DNA from 2 places in the Clostridium septicum genome. Region 1 is predicted to be linked to the other one. Evidence: a T-box and tRNA genes for the amino acid it is inferred to sense, from the RefSeq annotation. Region 1 holds a T-box; the other holds one or more tRNA genes.
What was found. A T-box is a leader RNA that pairs with one kind of tRNA and senses whether it is charged. The one in region 1 lies ahead of serS (serine--tRNA ligase), so its partner is inferred to be a tRNA-Ser.
Positions count from the first base shown of each region.

Region 2: it encodes a tRNA-Ser, which carries the amino acid that the T-box ahead of serS (serine--tRNA ligase) is inferred to sense. The anticodon was not compared.

Region 1 is NZ_CP023671.1:1,758,045-1,766,152, forward strand. It holds rRNA gene CP523_RS07805 (23S ribosomal RNA) at 71-2,974, shown strand; rRNA gene rrf (5S ribosomal RNA) at 3,176-3,292, shown strand; tRNA gene CP523_RS07815 (tRNA-Ala) at 3,298-3,373, shown strand; gene CP523_RS07820 (HDIG domain-containing metalloprotein) at 3,501-4,001, shown strand; gene CP523_RS07825 (transcription repressor NadR) at 4,017-4,523, shown strand; gene CP523_RS07830 (NAD(P)/FAD-dependent oxidoreductase) at 4,548-5,960, shown strand; gene CP523_RS07835 (DUF1667 domain-containing protein) at 5,979-6,209, shown strand; T-box leader at 6,314-6,517, shown strand; gene serS (serine--tRNA ligase) at 6,583-7,860, shown strand.
Region 2 is NZ_CP023671.1:1,612,032-1,620,139, reverse strand. It holds gene CP523_RS07125 (flavocytochrome c) at 1-438, shown strand, start outside; gene CP523_RS07120 (FMN-binding protein) at 465-809, shown strand; gene lgt (prolipoprotein diacylglyceryl transferase) at 954-1,721, shown strand; tRNA gene CP523_RS07110 (tRNA-Ser) at 1,906-1,995, shown strand; RNA gene ffs (signal recognition particle sRNA large type) at 1,998-2,261, shown strand; gene CP523_RS07100 (dihydrofolate reductase) at 2,449-2,937, opposite strand; gene CP523_RS07095 (thymidylate synthase) at 2,937-3,728, opposite strand; gene dnaX (DNA polymerase III subunit gamma/tau) at 3,946-5,562, shown strand; gene CP523_RS07085 (YbaB/EbfC family nucleoid-associated protein) at 5,665-6,009, shown strand; gene recR (recombination mediator RecR) at 6,087-6,683, shown strand; gene cls (cardiolipin synthase) at 6,786-8,108, shown strand, end outside.

The DNA of each region.
Region 1 (8,108 bases):
AAGTGACAACAAGCCAAGAATAATATTCTTTGTGAAAGTAAATTAACTCTTTGTAAAAGAGAACCGTATAGGTCAAGCTACAAAGGGCGCATGGTGAATGCCTTGGCATCAGGAGCCGATGAAGGACGTGATAAGCTGCGAAAAGCTTCGGGTAGGCGCACATAGCCAGTGATCCGGAGATCTCCGAATGAGGAAACTCACATGGGAAACCCCATGTATCCTGTAATGAATAAATAGTTGCAGGAAGGTAAACCCAGGGAACTGAAACATCTAAGTACCTGGAGGAAGAGAAAGAAAAATCGATTTTCTAAGTAGCGGCGAGCGAAAGGGAAAGAGCCCAAACCAGAGATTTATCTCTGGGGTTGCGGACAGAACATAAAATAAACTAATTTGTAACCGAAAATAACTGGAAAGTTAGGCCATAGAGTGTAATAGCCACGTAGGTAAAACAAAAAGGTTTAGAGTTCTGATCCAGAGTACCACGAGACACGTGAAACCTTGTGGGAAGCAGGGAGGACCACCTCCCAAGGCTAAATACTACCTGATGACCGATAGTGAAGCAGTACCGTGAGGGAAAGGTGAAAAGAACCCCGGGAGGGGAGTGAAATAGAACCTGAAACCGTGTGCCTACAACCGGTCAGAGCACCATATGAGTGTGATGACGTGCTTTTTGTAGAACGAGCCAACGAGTTACGGTATGTAGCAAGGTTAAGTACTTAAGGTACGGAGCCGAAGGGAAACCGAGTCTTAATAGGGCGAGTAGTTGCATGCCGTAGACCCGAAACCGGGTGACCTATCCATGGCCAGGTTGAAGCGGGGGTAAAACCCCGTGGAGGACCGAACCACGTTGCTGTTGAAAAAGCATGGGATGAGCTGTGGATAGCGGAGAAATTCCAATCGAACTCGGAGATAGCTGGTTCTCCTCGAAATAGCTTTAGGGCTAGCGTCGGATATGAGTAATGGAGGTAGAGCACTGAATGGGCTAGGGGGCGTATCGCTTACCGAACCTTATCAAACTCCGAATGCCATATACTATTAGTCCGGCAGTCAGACTACGAATGATAAGATCCGTGGTCAAAAGGGAAAAAGCCCAGATCGTCAGCTAAGGTCCCAAAGTGTAAGTTAAGTGGAAAAGGATGTGGGATTTCTAAGACAACTAGGATGTTGGCTTAGAAGCAGCCACTCATTGAAAGAGTGCGTAATAGCTCACTAGTCGAGAGATCCTGCGCCGAAAATGTCCGGGGCTCAAACTTACCACCGAAGCTACGGGCTCATCGTAAGATGAGCGGTAGAGGAGCGTCGTAATCGGGCTGAAGTCGTACCGTAAGGAGCGGTGGACTGATTACGAGTGAGAATGTTGGCATTAGTAGCGAGATGTGAGTGAGAATCTCACAGGTCGAAAATCTAAGGTTTCCTGGGGAAGGCTCGTCCGCCCAGGGTTAGTCGGGACCTAAGCCGAGGCCGATAGGCGTAGGCGATGGACAATCGGTTGATATTCCGATACCACTACAATCGTTATTATCGATGGTGTGACGGAGAAGGATAGGATGTGCTAGCGATTGGAAATGCTAGTCTAAGCGTTTAGGGAGTTGAAATAGGCAAATCCGTTTCAACAATCCTGAGGCGTGATGGGGAAGGCCATTAGGCTGAAGTATCTGATTCCATGCTTCCAAGAAAAGCATCTAGAGAGAGAAGTAGTGCCCGTACCGCAAACCGACACAGGTAGATGAGGAGAGAATCCTAAGACCAGCGGAAGAATTGCAGTTAAGGAACTAGGCAAATTGACCCCGTAAGTTAGCGAGAAGGGGTGCCTACGAGAGTAGGCCGCAGAGAATAGGCCCAAGCAACTGTTTAGCAAAAACACAGGTCTCTGCTAAAGCGCAAGCTGATGTATAGGGGCTGACGCCTGCCCGGTGCTGGAAGGTTAAGGGGAACACTTAGCGCAAGCGAAGGTGTGAACTTAAGCCCCAGTAAACGGCGGCCGTAACTATAACGGTCCTAAGGTAGCGAAATTCCTTGTCAGGTAAGTTCTGACCCGCACGAATGGCGTAATGACTTGGGCACTGTCTCAACTGCAAATCCGGCGAAGTTGTAGTGCGAGTGAAGATGCTCGCTACCCGCGATTGGACGGAAAGACCCCGTAGAGCTTTACTGTAGCTTAGCATTGAATTCCGATATTGTCTGTACAGGATAGGTGGGAGACTTGGAAACTAGGGCGTCAGCCTTGGTGGAGTCAACCTTGGGATACCACCCTGACAGTATTGGGGTTCTAACCGGACGCCATGAATCTGGTGACGGGACATTGTTAGGTGGGCAGTTTGACTGGGGCGGTCGCCTCCTAAAAAGTAACGGAGGCGCCCAAAGGTTCCCTCAGAACGGTCGGAAATCGTTCGAAGAGTGCAAAGGCAGAAGGGAGCCTGACTGCGACACCCACAAGTGGAGCAGGGACGAAAGTCGGGCTTAGTGATCCGGTGGTACCTCGTGGGAGGGCCATCGCTCAACGGATAAAAGCTACCTCGGGGATAACAGGCTGATCTCCCCCAAGAGTCCACATCGACGGGGAGGTTTGGCACCTCGATGTCGGCTCGTCGCATCCTGGGGCTGTAGTAGGTCCCAAGGGTTGGGCTGTTCGCCCATTAAAGCGGCACGCGAGCTGGGTTCAGAACGTCGTGAGACAGTTCGGTCCCTATCCGTCGCGGGCGTAGGAAATTTGAGAGGAGCTGTCCTTAGTACGAGAGGACCGGGATGGACTGACCTCTGGTGCACCAGTTGTTCCGCCAGGAGCATGGCTGGGTAGCTAAGTCGGGAAGGGATAAACGCTGAAAGCATCTAAGCGTGAAGCCCCCCTCAAGATGAGATTTCCCATAGCATAAGCTAGTAAGACCCCTTGAAGAACACAAGGTTGATAGGTCAGAGGTGTAAGTGTGGTAACATATTTAGCTGACTGATACTAATAGGTCGAGGGCTTGACCAAAACAATAAGATGAAACTCAGCAGAGCTGAGTGAATTCGAGAAACGAAATCAAAGATTTTGGCTTCATTCATGTGCAATTTTCAGAGAACATTCTCTGAAAAGGTAAAGTAAGAACTAAACTGAGATTTAATTGTTGAAAAGGAAACTCAGCATAGCTGAGTGGGTTCGATATCTAAATCAAAGATTTAGGATCTCACACCATCTGGTGATGATGGCGTAGAGGAAACACTCCTTCCCATTCCGAACAGGAAAGTTAAGCTCTACAGCGTCGATGGTACTGCACGGGAGACTGTGTGGGAGAGTAGAACGTTGCCAGGTCATATGGGGGTATAGCTCAGTTGGGAGAGCACTTGCCTTGCACGCAAGGGGTCAAGAGTTCGAATCTCTTTATCTCCACCATATAAAGCTACGAATTAATTCGTAGCTTTTTTTGTTATATATAATATATACTTAACAATATTTGATAATAAAAGGGTATAGTGTTATTATTTTTATATATAAGTTTATAAAAAGGCTAGGTGAACATATGTCATTTTATAGAGTTAAGCAGTTCTTATGGGCTATAGGATCAACATTTAAAAAGGTAGATTATGATTATTTAAGAAAATATTTAAATGAAGAAGAAATAAAGTTATTTAATACATTAAAGCATAATGAGAAGCATCATTGTATAAGAGTATGTAAAGATTCTATATCAATGAAAGAGGAAAATAATATAGATGTTGATGTTATGAAACTCGGAAAAGCTGCATTACTTCATGATATAGGAAAAAGTAAGTTTAAATTAAATGTATTCGAAAAGTCTATTGTAGTACTTTTAGATAAAGCTACAAATGGAAAAATTAATAGATATAATAATATAAAGCAAATAGATATATATTATAATCATCCTAAAATTGGAGAAAAAATTTTAAGAAAATATAATTACGATGAAGAATTTCTTCAAGTTATTAAATATCACCATAATAATAAAAATACTAATAATAGGATATTAGACATAATAAGTATATGTGATGATAAAAATTAGGAAGGGAGAAATTTTATGGCATCTACAAAAAGAAGAGAAGATATAATAAGGTTATTAATGACTAGTAATTTGCCTATAAAAGGAACAGATTTAGCTAAGAAATTTGGTGTTACTAGGCAAATAATAGTTAAAGATATAGCTATATTAAGGGCATCAGGTAATTCTATTATAGCAACTCCTGATGGTTACATTTATAATGCAATTAATAATAAGATTAAGAGTATTATTGCAGTAAATCATAATATTAACGAAACAATAAGTGAACTTGAAACAGTTGTTAAATATGGAGGAACTATTGAAGATGTAATAATAGAACATTCTTTATATGGTGAAATTAGAGGGAATTTAATGATTAAGAATTTGTATGATTTAAATAAATTTCAAGATGAGTTTAATAATAAGAATGTTAAACCACTATCTAATTTAACTAATGGAATTCATCTTCACACTATATCAGCAGATAGAGAAGAGGATATAGAATCAATAAAACTGGAGTTAAAACAGAAAGGGTTTTTGCTATAGTAAGATCAGGAGGGAGTATAGGTCATGGATTATGATATTCTTATATTAGGCGGTGGAATAATAGGCTGTTCTGTAGCTTATGAGTTGTCAAAATATAATTTTAATATAGCTGTTATAGAGAAAGATTATGATATTGCAGATGACATATCTTTTGTTAATACATCTATAGTTTATGATGGTTCAGAAACATCTGATAATGTAATGGCTGGACTAGAGTATATAGGAAATTCTATATTAGAAGAGACATGTAAAAAGTTTAATGTTCCTTTTAAAAGAATAGGAGCATTGAGAGTAGTAAATGATGAAAATGGTGTTAGAAAGCTTGAAGAAATGCATAGTAGGGCAAAATATAGAGGAATCGAAGGGGTAACTTTAATAGATGCTGAACAAGTATATAAGATAGAACCTAATATAAACACTAATATTAAAAAAGGTTTATACTCTGAAAATGTGGCTATAGTTGCACCATATGATCTCGCTATAGCATATGCAGAAGTTGCATCTGATAATGGTGTTAATTTTAGATTAGAAGAAGAAGTTTTAAATATTAAAAACTTAGCTAAAGGATTTAAAGTAACAACTAATAAAAATAAATTTTCATGTAAAGTCGTTATAAATACAATACCAAATGAAATGTATATACAAGAAAATGGGATCGTTGAAGAGAAGGATTCTGAGATTAGCGAAAATGAATTTAAAAATATGAGTTATTTATTAGTAGCTAATAATTATAAAAATAAATTAAAAAAAATAGTTATAGAAACATTAGATAAAAATACTTTTGTGGTAAGTACTCCTACAACAACTACTGGATCGTTAATAGGAATTAAAAGTATTAATAAAACTAGTTTAGATGATAATTTAGATTATGTAAATAATTTACTTATTGGACTTGAGAAGAAACATATAAATAATTTATTTAGAGAGAGTTATGATAAGGATTCTATATTAATAGATGATAGTGAAATTGATAGGGGATATATAAGAGTTACTGGAACTCATTATGGCAAGATAACAATGGCACCAGCTATAGCTAAAATGCTTTGTGATACTTTAACAAATAATTTAAAATGTACATTAAAGAAAAATTTCTTAGATAAAAGAAGATATTTCTATAAATTTAGAGAAATGGATAAAGATGAACTTAATGAAGTTATATCACTAGATAAAAGATATGGCAAAATAATTTGTGTTTGTAATAATATATCAGAAGGTGAAATAGTAGATTGTATTAGGAGACCTTTAGGAGCTAGAACTGTAGAAGGAGTTAAAAGAAGAACCGGGGCAGGATTTGGCAGCTGCCATGGATCATATTGTTATGATAAAATAATTAATATTCTAGCAAGAGAATTAGATAAAAAGGTTACGGATATTGTAGATGATTCAAAGGAATCTAAAATTATATCAGGTAGGATAAAAGAGTTTGATGAAATGTAGGAAAGTGAGGTTACTACTATGGATAAGGATGTTTTTACCTCTATTGTTCGAGTAAAAGGTAGTGATAAATATAAAGTAGTTTCAGTAAAGAGTAGTGAAGAGGTAGATAAAAAATTGTGGGTTGAATTATCTAAGGTTTTAGGTAGAATTTATGTTAATATACCTATTAATTCAGGTGATATTATATGTAAAAATATACTAAATACTGGAATTAACATAATATGCACAAGGACACTAGAACAAGAATAAATAAATATAATATGGTTATTATATAGATAAGAATAAATTAAATGTGAGTAAATTATTGACAAGTTAGAAATAGTATAATATATTAAAGTTAACTAAAATGTAATATTAAACCTATGAAGAGGCTAGTAATAATATTATTTACTTTAAGAGAGTCGATGGTTGCTGCAAATCGATAGTAAAGTATTATGAATCCACCTTGGAGGGACTGTGATGAGCAGTACGGATTTAACCGTTATATTTTTTAAGAGGATAGTATAATTTATAATACTATCAATTAGGGTGGCAACGCGGAGTCTTTCGTCCCTTTTATTAGGGGAGAAGGCTCTTTTTTATTTTCTAAAATTGATTTTTTATTATAGAGAGGAGATATAAAATGTTAGATTTAAAAAGAATTAGAAATAATCCAGAAGAAATTAAAAAGGCTTTAGCAAATAGAGGTGAGGATTTTCAAGAATCAACTATTGATGAAATAATAGCTTTAGATGAGCAAAGAAGAAATATATTAGTTGATGTTGAAGCATTAAAGAGCAAAAGAAATCAAGTTTCAGCTGAAATTCCTAAATTAAAAAAAGCTGGAGAAGATGTTACAGCAATAATGACTGAAATGAGGGAACTTGGAGACAAAATAAAAGAAGATGATGCTAAAATATCAGAAATAGATGAAAAGTTAGAATATATAATGTTAAGAATGCCAAATATACCAAATCCACAAGTTCCAGAGGGAGATACTGATGAAGATAATGTGGAAATAAAGAAATGGGGAGAGCCAACAAAGTTTAACTATGAACCAAAGGCTCACTGGGATTTAGGAACAGATTTAAATATATTTGATTTTGAAAGAGCTGGTAAGGTAACAGGTTCAAGATTTACTATATATAAAGGATTAGGGGCTAGATTAGAAAGAGCTATAATTAACTATTTCTTAGATAAGCATACTTTTGAAAATGGATATGAAGAAGTATTACCACCGTATATGGTAAATAGAGATAGTATGACAGGAACAGGTCAATTACCAAAGTTTGAAGAAGATGCATTTAAAGTTGAAAACAATGGATATTTCCTAATTCCAACAGCTGAAGTTCCAGTAACTAATATGTATAGAAATGAAACATTAAAGGGCACTGATCTTCCTGTTAAACATGTTGCTTACTCAGCTTGCTTTAGAGCTGAAGCTGGATCAGCAGGAAGAGATACTAGAGGACTTATAAGACAACATCAATTTAATAAAGTTGAACTAGTTAAATTCTGTAAGCCAGAACAAAGTTATGATGAATTAGATAAGCTAGTAAAAGATGCAGAATCAGTATTACAAGGTTTAGGATTACCGTATAGAATAGTAAGAATATGTAAAGGTGATTTAGGATTCACAGCAGCATTAAAATATGATATAGAAGTATGGATGCCAAGTTATAATAGATATGTTGAAATATCAAGTTGTTCAAATTTTGAAGATTTCCAAGCTAGAAGAGCAAATATTAAATATAAAGAAACGCCAAAGGATAAACCACAATTTGTTCATACACTAAATGGTTCAGGTGTTGCTATAGGAAGAACTGTTGCAGCTATATTAGAGAACTATCAAAGAGAGGATGGAACAGTAGAAATTCCAGAAGCATTAAGAAGATTTATGAACTGTGATGAAATAAAATAAGATTTAACGGATGTCTTTAAAAAGATAGTTATGAAAATATGATTTATATCTCATAAAAATTAAATAATAAATTTAGATATACCAATAGCACCTAGTAAGATTAAATATTCTTACTAGGTGCTATTTATTTGTAGTGAATGAAAAATAATCACTAAATTATATAGATTTTATACAGCTTCATTTTCCTTTTAGAGAGGTTACTATAGCGATTATACTGGTAGGCAAAAATAGTTTTTCATAAAAAATTA
Region 2 (8,108 bases), 150 kb from region 1:
AGAAAAGGCTTAAAGCAAGCTGAAGAATATTTTAACATGGGACTAGTTACAGAAGGAGATTCTATAGAAGATTTAGCTGGAAAACTAGAAATGGATGGAGCTACATTAAAAGCTACAATCGAAAAATATAATGGTTTTGTTTCAGCAAAAAATGATTCAGACTTTGGAAGAACTTCAATGAAGAAAGAATTAAATGAAGGTAAATTCTACGCAATACCAGTAGCACCAGCTGTTCACCACACAATGGGTGGAATTAAGATAGATACAAATGCTAAAGTTGTAAATAAAGATGGAAATACTATTCCAGGATTATTCGCAGCAGGTGAAGTTACTGGAGGAGTTCATGGTGCAAATAGATTAGGCGGAAACGCTTTAGCAGATATAATTGCATATGGAAGAACTGCAGGAAAAAATGCTGTAGATTTTATAAAAAAATAATTAATTAAGTTTCGGAGGAAATATATATGAAGAAATTAGGAGCTATATTAGCATCAACAGTTTTAGCAGCTACTTTATTAGTAGGATGCGGAGGTGGAAAGTATGTTGACGGTACTTACACTGGAGAAGGTAAAGGAAATGCTGGTAGTATTAAAGTAGAAGTTAAAGTAGAAAAAGGTAATATTTCAGATATAAAATTAGTGGAAAGTCATGAAACTCAAACTCTAGTAGATGGAGTTAAAGAAAGCATGTTCCCAGATATAATAAAGAAACAAGGAACAGAAGACGTTGAAGCTATAAGTGGAGCTACAAATTCATCAAAAGGTGCTTTACAAGCTGTAAATGATGCTTTAAAACAAGCTACTAAATAATTTATATAGTATGTTAAAAATAGAGGGATTATAAAAACCCTCTATTTTTTTATATAGAATTATTAATAAATTTTTAATTGATATAAGTAACTTTAAAGGCGTATAATGGTAAATAACATAATAATAGCAAAGGAGTGAGTTTATATGGACCCAATAGCTTTTGAGGCATTTGGCATAGAAATTAGATGGTATGGAATAATAATATCAATGGGTGTTATTGCAGCAATGATTTTAACATATTTTATGGCTAAAAAGAAAAAGCTAGATTTTGAAGTTATTATAGATGCATTTTTATGGGTATTTCCATTCTCTATAATAGGAGCTAGGTTATATTATGTAGCTTTTGAGTATCAAAATTATCATAGTTTTATGGATGTAATAAACATAAGGCAAGGGGGAATGGCTATACATGGAGGTGTAATAGCTGGACTTATAGTAGGAGTTATATTTGCAAAGGTTAGAAAAATTAATTTTTTTGAATATGTAGACATAGTTATGCCAGGAGTTATATTAGCTCAGGCTATAGGTAGATGGGGAAATTTTATGAATCAAGAGGCACATGGTGGCCCTGTCACTAAGGAGTTTATAAGTAAATTTCCTGAGTTTATACAAAATGGAATGCATATAAGTGGAGTGTATTATCATCCTACTTTTTTATATGAATCAGTTTGGAACTTATTAGTGTGTGGAATATTAATATATATTCTTTTAAAGAGTGAAAAATCAGAAGCTGGAGTCATATTAGGAAGTTATATGATGTTATATTCATTAGGAAGATTCTTTATAGAAGGATTAAGAACTGATAGTTTAATGTTTTTGGGATTAAGAATAGCCCAAATAGTAAGTATTATTGGAATTTTATTAGGAATAGGTCTAATAGTCTGGGTCAAAAAAAGAAAAAATTTATATTAGTAATATAAGTTTTTATTAAGAGAATTTAGTATAATAAACTAAATTCTCTTATTTATTTGAAATATAATACTGAATTTACAGATAAAATATAGATATACATAATGTATAGTATGTTTTGTGTATTGCAATATACACTTGTATATGATAATATAGGAAAGTAGTTAAAATTAAATAGCTATTATATGGAGAGATGTCCGAGTGGTCGAAGGAGCACGCCTGGAAAGCGTGTATAGGGGCAACTCTATCAGGGGTTCAAATCCCCTTCTCTCCGCCATGCCGTGCTAGATGGGGAGTTAGCGGTGCCCTGTAACCTGCAATCCGCTATAGCAGGATTGAATTCCTGGCATAGGCTTTAATTTGTAGGGTCTGCCCTATGTAAGTGGTGTTGATGGTCGGGTCCCATGCGACGTAAGTGCATGAACCTCGTCAGGTCCGGAAGGAAGCAGCGATAAGTGATTACTGCGTGTGACATGGATCAATCTTACCAGAGCTAACTGCATAGGTAACGCCTATAGATTACTGTCAAAGCCAGGTGCACGGTTTTTTAATTAAAACCTTTCTCTGATGGAAAGGCTTTTTTAATGTATAGGTAAATTTATCATTAATTAATATTATTTAAATTAAATAATATAATGATTTTTAATTAAATTTAGGTTACTCTTCAATAGGATTAACATACAATAGGACAAGAAAACGAGGGAAGTTTGTAAGAACTACCCTCGTTTTCTTATTTACTTAAGTTTATAAAAGTATATTTTAATCCATTTTTAGAATCTATTTTTTCTTCAGATTTAAAATCTATATTCCAATCATTTAAATTAATCTCAGGGAATTTAGTATCGCCTTCAAAATCTTTATTAATAATAGTTAAGTAAAGCTTATTACTATGAGGAAGAAGAGCTTTATAAATTTCTCCACCACCAATTATAAATGCTTCATTTTCAGAGTTTTTATAATTAGATATAACATCATTTAGGTTATTATATACCTCTACCATGTCTGAATCTACCTTAAAGTTAGTATCTCTTGTTATAACAATATGCTTTCTATTAGGTAGTATGCCGGGTAATGATTGAAAAGTTTTTCTTCCCATTATAATTATATTTCCAGATGTAATCTCTTTAAACCTTTTAAGGTCTTCAGAAATATGCCATAAAAGTTTATTGTCTCCACCTATAATGCTATTATTTGCCTTTGCAACAATTATAGATAACATTAAACAGATACCTCCATTTTAATTGCTGGATGATATTCATAGTTTTCTAGTTTTATATCATCTGGAGTAAAATCATAGAAGTTTTTAATTTCTGGATTTATCCAAAGCTTAGGAGCATCATATTCATCGTTTGCCCTAGATAATTGCAATTTCATTCCTTCTACTTGATTTTCGTAAATATGTGCATTATTAATTACATGTGTAAATAATCCTGGCTTAAGTCCTGTAACTTGAGCAATTAAATGAACTAATACAGCATATTGACTTGTATTAAATGGTACTCCTAATGGAATATCACCAGAACGTTGAATAAGCATACAGTTAAGCTTACCATCAGTAACATCCCACATAGTTAAGAAGCAGCAAGGTTGTAATGTCATATGAGGAAGGTCTTCTATATTCCACATAGTCATTAACATTCTTCTATCTTGAGGATTAGTTTTTAAAGTTTCTATAAGCTTATCTATTTGGTTAAACTTAGCTATTTGATAACCATAACCTCTACCAATAGTGTTATTTTCATCAACCCATTCATCCCAAATGTGTACATTTTGTTCTTGTAGTTTTGTTACGTCATTAGATTGATCTTTATATATCCATAGCATTTCTTTAACTGCTGTTTTAAATGCAACAAATTTTGTTGTTAAAATTGGAAATTCTTTTTCTAAATTAAATTGCATTACTTGATGTGGAAGTTTATATGTAGATACCCCAGTTCTATTATTGTCGTAATAACCATTATCTAAAATATCTTGTACTATAGTTAAATATTTTTTATCGTAAAGACTCATTATTATACCTCCAATATTTTAATTATTATATTTTATCATAAAAGTTATTACAAAAATAGAACTAAGTAACTGGATATTTTAGTATGAAAAATATTTAGGGTTTTATAAATAAAGTTAAAGTTATTTTATTTAATTTGTTCATAAATAGATAGTATTGTATAATGAAATATAAGTAAGGATACTTAAAGATTTCGTTTAAGAAAGAGAGGTAATTAGCATGGCGTATACAGCTTTATATAGGGAGTGGAGACCTAAAACTTTTTATGATGTTGTTGGTCAAGAACATATAACCACTACTTTAAAAAATCAAATATTAAATGATAGAATTGCCCATGCATATCTTTTTTGTGGAACAAGAGGTACAGGAAAGACATCAACAGCAAAGGTTTTTGCAAAGGCATTAAATTGTTTAAATCTTAAAGATGGTGAACCTTGTAATGAATGTGAAATGTGCACAAAAATAAATAATGGATTAGCAATAGATGTAACGGAATTAGATGCAGCTTCAAATAATGGTGTAGATAAGATAAGAGATATTATAGATGATGTAAAGTATCCACCTCAAGAGGCACATTTTAAGGTTTATATAATGGATGAGGTTCATATGTTGTCAACAGGAGCAGTAAATGCTTTTTTAAAGACTTTAGAAGAACCACCAAATAACGTAATATTTATATTGGCAACTACAGATCCACAAAAATTACCTATAACTATTCTTTCTAGATGTCAGAGATTCGATTTTAAAAGAATAAATAATAGTGATATTATAGCTAGGCTTAGAAAGATTGTAACGGAACAAGGTGTTTTTGCAGATGACAAGAGTTTAGCACTTATAGCAAGAGTTTCAGATGGTGCTATGAGAGATTCTTTAAGTATATTAGATCAAGCTATTGCAATGGGTGATGGAAGTGTACAGTATGAAACTCTAATAAATATGTTAGGTTTAGTAACAAATGAGTATTTATTTAATTTAACTAATGCAATAACACAAAGAAATGTAGAAAAATCAGTAAATATAATAGATGAAGTTGTTTATTCGGGAAAAGATATGTATCTATTTATAAAGGATTTAGTTGCTCATTATAGAAATATTTTAATGGCAAAGGTAACTAATAATCCTGAAGAAGTATTAGATATGTCAGAGGAAAATATTAGCTTAGTTAAAGAGCAAGCTTCTAGAATAAGAGCTGAAGAAGCTATGAGGTGTATTAGAATACTTCAAGAGGCTGAAGGGAATGCTAAGTTAAGTAAACAAGCAAGATTATATTTAGAGCTTGCAGTAATAAAAATGTGTAAAATAGAATATGATACGTCTAATGAAGTTATATTATCAAGAATAAACAAGTTAGAAGAAGGGCTTAAAAATGGTAGTTTAAAAGTTGTATCAGAGATGCCTAAAGCAAAGAAAAATAACAATATAGATGAATCTAAAAAAATATCAGTACAAAAAATAAACGAAAAATCTAAAGAAATTAAGGGTAATGAAAATTCAAATGTAAAGATACAAGATATACAAAGGGCTTGGAAGGATATTTTAGAAAGAATAAAAACCAGAAGAGCAATGATAGTATATGCATCTTTACTTACAGGTAAGCCAGTAGAATGTAAAGATGGAATAGTTACAGTACGATATGAAGAAGAATACAAATTTAATAAGAGTAGATTAGAAAAACCTGAATATAGGGCCATTATTTCTGAAATACTTGCAGAGATTTTTAGAGAAGACTTAAAGGTAGTATTTGAAGTAGATGAAGGAGTAAAAAGCGAAAAATCTACAGAAGAAATGCTTTTAGAAACTTTAGGAGAAGAGTTTGTAGATGTTCTTGATGAATAAATAGATTCAAATTTTATAATAAAAACATATGTAAATGTAGTCAAGTTTAGTATAATACTATATAATAAAAAATAGATTTTTAATAAAAAGGAGGATTTTTTTATGGCAAAAGGAGGATTCCCTGGTGGATTTGGGGGAGGAAATATAAATAACCTAATGAAACAAGCTCAAAAGCTTCAAAAAGACATGGAACAAATGCAAAAGGATCTTGAAACAAAGGAATTCGAAGCATCTGTTGGAGGCGGAGCAGTAGTAGTTAAAGCTAATGGTAAGAAAGAAGTTATTTCAATTAATATAAAACCAGAAGTTGTAGATGCTGATGACGTAGAAATGTTAGAAGATTTAGTTCTTAGTGCAGTAAATGAAGTATTAAGAAAAGCTGAAGAAGAAACAGCTAATAATATGGGTAAACTTACAGGTGGAATGAACATACCTGGGTTATTTTAATAATCAAAAGATTAGAAATTAGGGAATTGAATGTTTTAAATATTCAATTCCTAAATTTTTTAGAAAGGGTGTATTAAATGGATTTTTATCCAGTTGCTATAGAAAAACTTATAGAAGAGTTTGCAAAGCTTCCAAGTATAGGGCAAAAAACAGCACAAAGGCTAACTTTGCATATTTTAAATTTGCCGGAGGATGAGGTAAAAGAGTTTGCGACAGCTCTTGTTAAAGCAAGAGGAACAATCAAATATTGTACAGTATGTGGTAATTTTACAGATAAAGATCCATGTGCGATATGTGGAAACCCTAATAGAGATAAAAATGTGATATGTGTAGTTGAACAGCCTAAAGATATTATGACAATGGAGAAAGTTAAAGAGTTTAATGGAATATATCATGTGTTGCATGGAAATTTATCTCCAATGCAAGGGCGAGGTCCCCAAGATATTAGAATAAGAGAATTGGTAGCAAGAATGAGTGCAGATGTTAAAGAAGTAATTATAGCTACCAACCCTAACATAGAAGGAGAAGCAACAGCTATGTATATAGCAAGAATTCTTAAACCTTTAGATATAAAGGTTACAAGAATAGCTTCAGGAATACCAGTAGGTGGAGATTTAGAGTATGCTGATGAAGTAACTCTTTCAAAAGCTTTAGAAGGCAGAAAAGAAATTTAAAAGTAAATTATAAGAAGCTCGGACGGAATCTATTTTAATTATATCCATCTGAGCTTTTTTAAAATAAAGTTTTAAAACAAAAGGAGGAATATAAGAGGCTATATGAGAAAAGTACTAAAATTATTATTTAGTAGAATGGTTATTGTTGGATTGCTTATCTTAATTCAATTAGGAATCTTAGCTTTTGCTATATGGAAACTTAGTGAATCTTTTATTTACTTATATACACTATTTATAATACTAAGTCTTATAGTAGTTATTTATATAGTAAGTAGAAAAGATAATCCATCATATAAGCTTGCTTGGACAATACCAGTTCTTTTATTTCCTGTATTTGGGGGATTGTTTTATCTTATATTTGGAGGAAATAAAACAAGTAAAGAATTCAAAGAAAAGATGGCAAAGGTACATAATAAAACAGCCAAATTTTTACCACAAGATGTGGAAATATTAAATGAAATACAAAAGGAAGATAAGTCTATAGTAAATCAAGTAAAATATATAAAGGATTATTCTATGTATCCCATATATAAAAATACAACTACAGAATATTTATCACCTGGAGAAGTATTTTTTGAAAAATTAAAAGAAGAACTTAAAAAAGCTGAACATTATATATTTATGGAATACTTTATAATTCAAGAAGGTTTAATGTGGGATAGTATATTAGAAATACTATCTGAAAAAGCTAGACAAGGCGTAGATGTAAGAGTTATATATGATGATATGGGATGTCTTCAAACATTGCCTTATAAATATAATGAGAAATTAGAAAGTTTAGGGATAAAGTGTTTTGTGTTTAACCCATTTGTTCCGTTTGTTTCTTTAATAATGAATAATAGGGATCATAGAAAAATAACTGTAATAGATGGACATACAGCCTTTACAGGTGGAATAAATCTAGCTGATGAATATATAAACGAGATAGTTAGATTCGGGCACTGGAAAGATGCATCTATTATGATAAAGGGGGAAGCTGTATGGAATTTAACTATGATGTTTCTACAAGTTTGGGATTTCAATACTAACATACAAGAAGACTATGAACTTTTTAAGCCAGATAAACATTTTGAAGGAATATTTGAATCAGATGGATATGTCCAACCTTATGGAGATAGTCCATTAGACTCTGAAACTGTAGGAGAGAATGTTTATTTAAATATTATAAATAAAGCAAAAGATTATGTTTATATAAATACTCCTTATTTAATTGTTGATAATGAATTAGTTACAGCATTAACATTAGCAGCTAAAGGTGGAGTTGATATAAGAATAGTTACTCCTCATATAGAAGATAAATGGTATGCTCATATTGTAACTAGAGCATATTACGCTCAACTTATAGAGGCTGGAGTTAAGGTATATGAGTACACACCTGGGTTTATACATTCTAAAACATTTGTATCTGATGATGAAATAGGTGTT